DNA from 2 places in the Rhizobium sp. AN80A genome. Region 2 is predicted to be linked to the other one. Evidence: riboswitches for the same ligand, from Rfam matches in the RefSeq annotation. Region 2 holds a riboswitch; the other holds the start of a gene.
The links. A riboswitch is a leader RNA that binds a small molecule or an ion and turns the genes downstream of it on or off. The one in region 2 is predicted to bind manganese.
Positions count from the first base shown of each region.

Region 1: another riboswitch for manganese. It lies ahead of P3R82_RS05200 (manganese efflux pump MntP family protein); the one in region 2 lies ahead of P3R82_RS14825 (manganese efflux pump).

Region 1 covers NZ_JASJPX010000001.1:1,149,807-1,154,221, reverse strand. Annotated here, with positions in the region: gene P3R82_RS05210 (ABC transporter permease) at 1-562, shown strand, start outside; gene P3R82_RS05205 (ATP-binding cassette domain-containing protein) at 572-1,363, shown strand; yybP-ykoY riboswitch at 1,715-1,884, shown strand; gene P3R82_RS05200 (manganese efflux pump MntP family protein) at 1,889-2,452, shown strand; gene corA (magnesium/cobalt transporter CorA) at 2,633-3,580, shown strand; gene P3R82_RS05190 (LysR substrate-binding domain-containing protein) at 3,711-4,415, opposite strand, start outside.
Region 2 covers NZ_JASJPX010000003.1:663,456-667,870, reverse strand. Annotated here, with positions in the region: tRNA gene P3R82_RS14840 (tRNA-Arg) at 187-264, opposite strand; gene P3R82_RS14835 (ETC complex I subunit) at 326-631, opposite strand; tRNA gene P3R82_RS14830 (tRNA-Pro) at 992-1,068, shown strand; gene P3R82_RS14825 (manganese efflux pump) at 1,243-1,809, opposite strand; yybP-ykoY riboswitch at 1,887-1,983, opposite strand; gene P3R82_RS14820 (zf-TFIIB domain-containing protein) at 2,517-2,849, shown strand; gene P3R82_RS14815 (DUF2171 domain-containing protein) at 2,956-3,195, opposite strand; gene P3R82_RS14810 (helix-turn-helix domain-containing protein) at 3,448-3,870, opposite strand; gene P3R82_RS14805 (hypothetical protein) at 3,944-4,129, opposite strand; gene P3R82_RS14800 (peptidylprolyl isomerase) at 4,397-4,415, shown strand, end outside.

The sequences.
Region 1 (4,415 bases), on a different contig from region 2:
AACCGGCACAACCAGCGTTGCCGTCGCACCGCCACCGTTCGTGAAATCCATTCTCGGTGATTTCATTGGCGGCATGTTCCAGGTCACCATCTTCTGGTGGCTGGGTATCGCCGCGGTCTTTGCCTTCATCCTGCATTACTCGCCGGTGGGCAACTGGATCTTCGCCCTGGGGGGAGACAAGGTGAGTGCTCGCAACGCCGGCATCCCCACCGAACGGATCACGATCCTTCTTTTCGTAACGTCCAGCGTCTCCGCCTCGTTCGTGGGGCTGAGCCAGGCAATCCTGTTCAATTCCGCACAGGTGTCGTCCGGAAGCTCTTTCATCTTCAATTCGATCATCAGTGTCGTTGTCGGCGGGGTTCTGCTTACCGGCGGGTATGGATCGATCATCGGCATCGTCATGGGCACGGTAACGTTCGCGATCGTCAACCAGGGGATCTATTTCACATCGTTCGATGCGAACCTTGCGAGCCTGATCATCGGCGTCCTTATGCTCATCGCCGTGCTGCTGAACAACACGTTCCGCAAGATGGCCCTGTCCTACAGCAGCAAGAAGAAGTGAGGATGAGACATGTCGACTCCAATCATCAAGCTATCGAACATCAGCAAATCTTTCGGCCCGATCGACGTTCTCCACAACATCTCGCTTGAGGTGAACGCCGGAGAGGTTCTCTGCCTGCTGGGAGACAACGGCGCGGGAAAATCGACCCTGATCAAGGTGCTGTCCGGCGTCCACAAGCCGAATGCCGGCACTCTGGAGATGGACGGCAAGCCGATCTCCTTCGACAATCCTCGTGACGCAAGCAATCAGGGGATCGCTACGGTACATCAGTTTGGAGGGACCTTTCCACTGATGAGCATTGGTCGGTCCTTCTTTGTTGGCGTCGAACCGACAAAGCGGTTTGGGCCTTTCAGGATCTACGACCGCAAAACCGCAAACGAAACCGCGGTCAGGGCCGTGCGCGAGTTTGGAATTACCAGGATCGATGACGGTGATAGGCTGATCGGCGGTCTTTCCGGCGGCGAGCGCCAGTCCCTGGCGATCGCCAGGGCGGTGCATTTCGGAGCGCGCCTGCTTGTTCTCGACGAGCCGACAGCGGCCCTCGGCGTCAAGGAGGCCGCGCATGTGCTGCGCATTGTGCTCGAAGCCCGCAAGCGGGGTCTCGGCGTGATTTTCATCACCCACAATGTCGTGCATGCCCTGACCGTTGGAGACCACTTCGCGGTTCTCATTCGAGGTGCCAAGGCCGCGGACTTCCGCCGAGGCGAAAAGACCCGCGAGGAGATCACCGACCTCATGGCCGGCGGCGAGGCCATGGCGGAGCTTGAGGCCGAGATCGCCGCGCACACCAAGATTGCCTGACAGCCAGCTTGCGATTGATTGTTGGCCCGATGATGCGCATCGGGCCAGAATCGGACGCGGCTCGATTGTTCCTGCGTCTCACGGCGGGAGACGATTGCTGCCGTAAGTTTTCCGATCCAGCTCGCGGCCCACGAATGCCGGAATGGAATAACCTTTGTCACCGACGTCAACGGTCATATGCGGGCACCGATCAAAAACGCCTCCAGCATGATGCCGTCTGGGCCAAATTTCTGCGACTGCTTCGCACCTGCAGATCCAGCTGCAACTGCAGTTGCAAATCATTGTTAAGTAATGATATTTTCGAATGTCGCGAGTGATTTCCGGTTGACAGCCGGGGGGCGACACCCTAGGTCATCGCGCATCGGGGAGTAGCTACCGCTTACCCAGCGGGAACGTGTCAACATGCTCGTGCGCAATGCACGTGGCACGTTCAGCCGAAAACGTCGGCTCGGCAAGACCGTGGCGAAGTCTGCCACCTGGACAGGGCAGTCGACGCCCGGCTTCTATCGTCCGCGAGGTTTCAAGATGTCATTTGTTGCAATTGTCGTGCTGGCATTCAGCATGTCGATGGACGCGTTTGCGGTTTCCGTAGGGCGTGGCGCTGCTCTTGGGCGGACAAGCGTTAGAGACGCCGTTTGGACTGGCGTCGTCTTCGGCGTGGTGGAAGCAATCACGCCAATGATCGGCTGGGTCGCCGGCGTGGCGGCGGCGAGTTATGTCTCTGCCGTTGATCACTGGATCGCATTCGGCCTATTGGCGGCTGTCGGAACCAATATGGTGTATTCGGCGAGCAAGGGCGGTCCTGAGGAAGAGACCAAGCCCGGAATGTCCTTCGTTGTTCTCGTCGCTACCGCGATCGGAACCAGCCTTGACGCCATGGCGGTCGGTGTGTCGCTTGCATTTCTTCAGGTCAATATCCTGGTCATCGCTGCCGCGATTGGAGCGGCCACGTTCCTTCTCTCGTCCGGCGGCATGCTTATCGGACGTCTGATCGGCGAGCGTTTCGGGCGAATTGCGGAGGGAGTGGCCGGCGTTGCGCTTATCGCATTGGGCAGCTCGATCCTATACGAGCACATTTTTGCAGCGTGAGATCCGGAAGGTATCTCGCAACAGTTGAGGAACGCCAACCCAGGTGCACGACAATGGACCCTGACAGTCGAAGTATTAGCCCGATAGTTTGAGGCCTTTCGGAGTCCAGTCTCCGGGGCCGATATCCCCCAGGAGACTTCAATGCTACGTAGTTTTTTCCGCGATGCCGAACGCGTCGCAATGCACGACGATGTCGAAACTTTCGATGCCGGCGCCCAATATATTTGGTTCGACTTACTCAGCCCGATCCCGACGGAAACAAAATACGTGGAGGACAAGTTCTCGATCGCTATCCCGACGCGGGACGAGATGGAAGATATCGAACTTTCCGCCCGGCTCTATCAGGAGGACGGGGCACAATTCATGACGATGACCATGCTTGCCGGTTTGGAAGGTGACGAGCCTATTCGCACGCCGGTGACTTTCATCCTCAAGGAAAATTGTCTCATCACCGTGCGCTACGCTGACACGTTGCCGTTCCGCCAATCCACATCAAGATTGCTAAAGGGCCCGGCCGCCATCAGCCTTGCAGGAGAGATGGCGATGCTAGGTATCCTTGAAGCCGTTATCGATCGAACTGCCGATGTGCTCGAAAGAATCGGACGGGAGATCGATACAATTTCTCGCGAAGTGTTCCGCAGCAAGACCTCCAATGCCACCAAGAAAACGCGAAATCTACAATCCGTGATCGAGCAGATTGGCCAGAAGGGCGACTTTCTGACCGCTGTGAGCGAGGGTCTCGTGAGTATTTCAAGATTGGTGGCTTATCACGCTGCGGTTGAGCAGCCGGGACGCAAGATGTCCAAGGAAACGCGTCAGGTCATCAAGCTTCTTCAGCGAGACGGCGCATCCCTTGGGGACCATGCCGCCTTTTTGTCGAGCAAGATCAATTTTCTGCTCGACGCGACGCTTGGACTTATCAACCTCGAGCAAAACCAGATCATCAAGATCTTCTCGGTGGCCGCCGTTGTTTTCCTGCCGCCTACCCTTGTCGCGTCCATGTACGGAATGAATTTCGAAGTCATGCCTGAACTTCGCTGGGAATATGGCTACCCCTTTGCCATTGCCATGATGATTGTATCGGCCGCGATGCCATTTCTGTACTTCAAACGGCGCGGCTGGCTCTGAACTGCTGGTCTCTTGCCACCGGTTTCGCATCGTTCCAGATGGCCGATACACGATCGGCCGTCGTGGAGCGCGCCGTTCGCGAGGAAGAGCAGCTTGGTTCTTGCGAATTGCAAAGGACTGACCGGCGATATCATTCCACTATCGCCATCAGTGCTCGAACTTCACGCCTGCGTATGTTGCGTGATAGGCAAGCGACGTGTTCCACATAGAGTTCATTGAGTTCAACGACCGGCACTCTCGTCACGTCCTTATCATCACGGGTAACCGCAAGCTCGAACATGAATCCTATACCGACGCCCTGCAGCACGGCCTCGTAAACGGCTTCGCGTTCTCCTAGCCGCAGTGCCGGCTCGATCTCCAGTTCCGAAGCCTTCATCGCCTTCTGCAGCGCGTTTTGCGTCAAGGAATGCTCGGTACGGAAAATCAGCGGCTGATCTGTCAGTTCATGCATTGATACCGGCTTGTTGCGTCGGGCAAGAGAATGGCTGCTTGGAATAAGTGCGACCGCCCGCTGCTCCATATAGGGGATGCGGATCAAAGCCTCATCCTCGGGAACTCCGGTCAGGATGATGGCATCGCAGCGCTGCTCGTAAAGCGCCGTCGTTACCTGATGCCAGTTGCCGAAACTGGCGTTGATCCGCACGCCCGGATATCGACGACGGTACTCCGAAATCAGCGCCATCGCGGGGTTGGGGGCACCGCACATGACGTTCAGTTCACCGGTTTTCAGCGCGCTCGATGCGCTCAATATGTCGGTTGCCACTTCCTCGATGACGCTGAGTTCCCGGGTTTCCTGAAACAGGTTTTTCGCAAGCAGCGTCATCCTTGCGCCGTC
Region 2 (4,415 bases):
CGAGCGTCCGCTGTGTGGAACACTGACCAGCAATGCCGATGAACCCCATATGGGAGGTCAATATGGCGAATTCAAGTCCGGGAGTGAAATAGCTGACAAATGGGGACCCCGGTAAACGGATGAGACGGCCGCTTGTAAGCAGCAAACGAAACCACCTCAAAATCCGCCCTAAGCCATTGAAATGATTGGCGACCCCTGCAGGATCTCGAACCTGCGACCACCTGCTTAGAAGGCAGGTGCTCTATCCAGCTGAGCTAAGGGGCCACACTGCCGATGCGCCGCCGGCGCATCGAAGGCATGGGGCTCTGGAAACGATCTATACCGATCAGTGCGTCCAGGGCTGCGTGCGCGTATAGCGGAAATTATCCGGATACGCCACCGTCTGACGCTGCGGATCTTTCGGCGCGATCACCCGGTACTCGATGCCGTTGCGCTTGGCATAGGCTTCGGCCAGTTCCTGCGTTTCGAAATTGAGCTTCACCTGCTGGCGCATGTCCGACGACGAGGTGTAGCCCATGATCGGGTCGATCGTGCGCGGCGTTTCCTGATCGAACTCCAGCACCCACAGGTGAGTCTTGGCCTTGCCGGACTGCATGGCGGTCTTTGCTGGACGATAGATCTTGGCAGACATAGCTGCACGCCTCCGAATTATGGCTTTCGCAATCAATGGACTGGCCCCTTGCGGGGCATCTTCATGCACGATCGCACGGATAGATGAATTTTGCTTAGCGACGAATCCCTCCCTTTTCAAGCGAAAAGCCACGCCCGCTGCATGCCAACGGTCCACAGCTTCGACACGGCCCGAACACCTTGCCCGGTGCCATCAGGCAGCCAGCAAACAGGCCGGGCCTTGCGTCGTGCGACCAAGGCGCCTGCGTGACGCGGCAACCGAGACCTTGCTGAATGAACCGGCAGGCGCCCATCCTTGTGAAAAGGCCATTTTAGTTATTGCGGCGCATGATCGAACCGTGTATTGCGCTCCTCGTCGGCACGGAGTGTAGCGCAGTCTGGTAGCGCATCTGGTTTGGGACCAGAGGGTCGGGAGTTCGAATCTCTCCACTCCGACCACTTTTCTTCGCGGATCTCGCGCTTCATCCCATAAAATATGCAGATCGGCGCCTCTGAACGCCATCGTCGCTTCGGTTATTCCGATGCGGTTCAGCGCAACCTTGTGCACGCTCCAATCTGGATATCGTCAAGGACAGCGCTGGATCACCAGGCCGACGGCCACCGGAGCGTCGATCAGACCGCCGTCAGATGCTCGAAAAGGATCGAGACGCCAAACCCGATCAAGACCAGGCCGGCCACGCCCTCAGCGATGCGCCCGAAACGCGCGCCGATCAGGCGCCCGACCAGCATTCCACTCGAAGAGAGCAGGAACGTCGCCGCACCGATTGCGATCGCAACGACGAGGATGTTCACCTGCATGAATGCGAGCGATACACCGACCGCCATCGCGTCGAGGCTCGTGCCGATGGCGGTTGCCACGAGGATCAGGAAGGAAGAGCTCTTGACCCCGGCCGCATCATCCTCGCCTCCCCTTGCGGCGGCGTACAGCATGTTCAGGCCGACGAAGCCGAGCAGTGCGAAGGCGATCCAATGATCGACGGCCGAAATGTAGGATGCCGCGGCAAAGCCCGCCGCCCAACCGATCAGCGGCGTGATCGCCTCGACGACGCCGAACACGATGCCAGTTCGCAGCGCCTCACTAACGCGCGGGCGGCCAAGAGCGGCGCCCCGTCCGACGGACACGGCAAACGCGTCCATCGACATGCTGAAGGCGAGCAGGATGATTGCCCAGTATGACATGAAAATTCCTCGCGGACGTACAGGCCGGGCGTCCCAAGCTCTGTCCGATCCGAGCTGGCGTCGCCACGGTCTTGTCGAGCCGGTTAAATCCGGCCAAACGCGCCACGTGCTGCTGCACGAGTATGTTGACGCGCTTCCGCTGGGTGGCGGTGACTACTCCCCGATGCGCTGGAGATAATCGAGCAGGTTGATCGAGTCAACCTTCGCGGCAAATTTATTCCGGGAATTTTCCGTAATAACAATGAGTTGCAACTGCAACACCGCCAGCTCGAATGCGTCTGCGAAGCGTTCTCAATGGAGCATGCTCAAAGGTCAGGAGATGACCACGCGGCCGGTGATAAAACCCAGAACCAGAATGGCCAGGATCGCCAAACGACAGAGAACGCTTACCGTCGCGGCGCTAGGCCATGCGAAGACAACAAGCTTGCCGCCGTCGCCCTTACCGCGCGACGTCTCGTGCCGAAGGCTACGAACCTTCATCCTCGTCGACAGTTGACCAACCGAAATCATTCTCGCCAACACCTTTCAGCTAGCATCAGGCCAGCTACCATGAAGGCAACATCGCATTATTGAGAATGACTTGCAATAGCGGATGAGTCCGATTTGGTCGACCTTCGCCCGATCACGGATATTTCAACGCCTCACCATTGAAGCTCAAGCTAGTTGAGATCCTACATTGCTGTCATCAATGACGATTGGAGTCTTCAATGGGTGATCAACAGACAAACGGAATGTCCTGCCCTCGGTGCGGCGTCGGCCTTCTGATGACGGATCGGCAAGGAATCGAGATCGATTACTGCCCGACCTGCCGGGGAGTTTGGCTGGACCGTGGCGAGCTCGACAAGATCATCGAGCGGAGCGCCGCGCCGCAGGCTGCAGCCGGAAGCGACTATCAGGATAACTATCAAGGAAACCACCAGGGCAACTACCAGGGTGGTCACGGCGGCCATGGAGGCTATTCAAGCCATGGCGGCCACAACAGTCACGGACAGCGCGGCGGCCACGGTGGCAGATCGTTCCTGTCGAGAATCTTCGACTGACCGACATTTTCTAGCGTGAAGCTCCGTCTCCCTCAGGCTACTCCCCAAGTGACGGAGCCAACGCAGAAGGAGGTCCGCGGTTCAGCACGACCGCGGGCCTCACGACTTAGTTCGGAAGATGCGTCCATTTGGACCGCACATCTGCCGCGTTCATCGACAGGTGAACATGCGCATCGACGTGATCGACCCATTCCAGCGGGATGAGGTGGTGATGCTGTCCATCGGACGAGTCGGATTTCGTCAGCTTGATACGGTCACTGCCATCGAGGTGATCGACGGTTCCGACATGCTGACCATCCGCCGACCTGACTTCCATATGATCTTTGATTTCATTTGCAGCGATCATTTCCGTTCTCCATGTTTGCGGGACGACCATCCTCAAACCTGCAGAACCAGCGTTAGTTCCCTCTGGAATTAAAGCCGCTGACGCTTTTGCCACTGCATCCGGCGCTCTCATGCATATCCAGCCCGCTCCGCGGCACCCCGTTCCGGCATGCGGCATCGCGGCAATCCAGTGATACACTGCCGTCGGCCGCCCCTTGTTGGGACAAGGGGCGGCCGATTTTTTATGAAGCGCGGCTATTCCTGATGCCGCTCCTTACTGCTCGCTGACACCCTCTTCCGGAAGGTTCAGGTTGGCGAGCGCCTGGATGACGTAGCAATCGCGGATGGAGCCCTCATGTCGGTGGGTGGCGATGCGATCGAGTTCGGCCTCGAGCTTTCTCAAGCGTTCGATCTTGTGCCTCACCGTGGCGAGCTGACTTGCGGCGATCCGGTCGATCTCCGAACAGGGCATATCGGGATGCTGGCTCATCTCGATCAGGTCGCGGATCGCTTCGATCGTCATGCCAAGTTCGCGCGCATGCCTGATGAACGACAGCCGTTCGCGCTCCTGCTTCGTGTAACGCCGCTGGTTTCCCTCGGACCGCTCCGCGTGAGACAGAAGCCCCATCTGCTCGTAGTACCGAATGGTCGGAATCTTAACGCCTGTTCTCCGTGATAGGTCGCCGATCGTCAGCATCCTGCATCTCCATATCTCTAGTCGATGGAGAGCGTATGCCTCAGGCTTCCTGACGGGCACCTGACCACATTCTTTATTTCCAGACGCGAAGGAATGCTTCCGTGGCAACCGCGATGGTGAGAATTGCCATCGCCCAACCGCTCCAGAGCGCTTCCTCGGTGTTATGTCCGATGTAGTTGCACGTCACGGAGAACGCGAGATACATCACGGCGATCGCCGCTCCGACGATGACGGCAACCAAAGCGGCCTTAAGCAACATTTTTCGCCTCTGCATTCATGAATAGCAAACTAGCGATCTTTCCGATCAGGCAAAAATCAACATTGTTTGATGCACGGGCCGCTCGGGCCAGTTCCAAAAGGACTTGAAGCTCAAGCTCCTTGAGGTCGTACGGTCCGTGCGATTTGCCCATCGGGAGGAATCAAAATGAAGCGGCGGGACGTGTTGCTGTTGCAACCGCTTCAATCCCGCTGATCGTTGCGCCGGCAACCTTCGCCACCGCCACCGGTGACGCTCGGACAAAACCGGATGCCGGTCGGCAAGACAC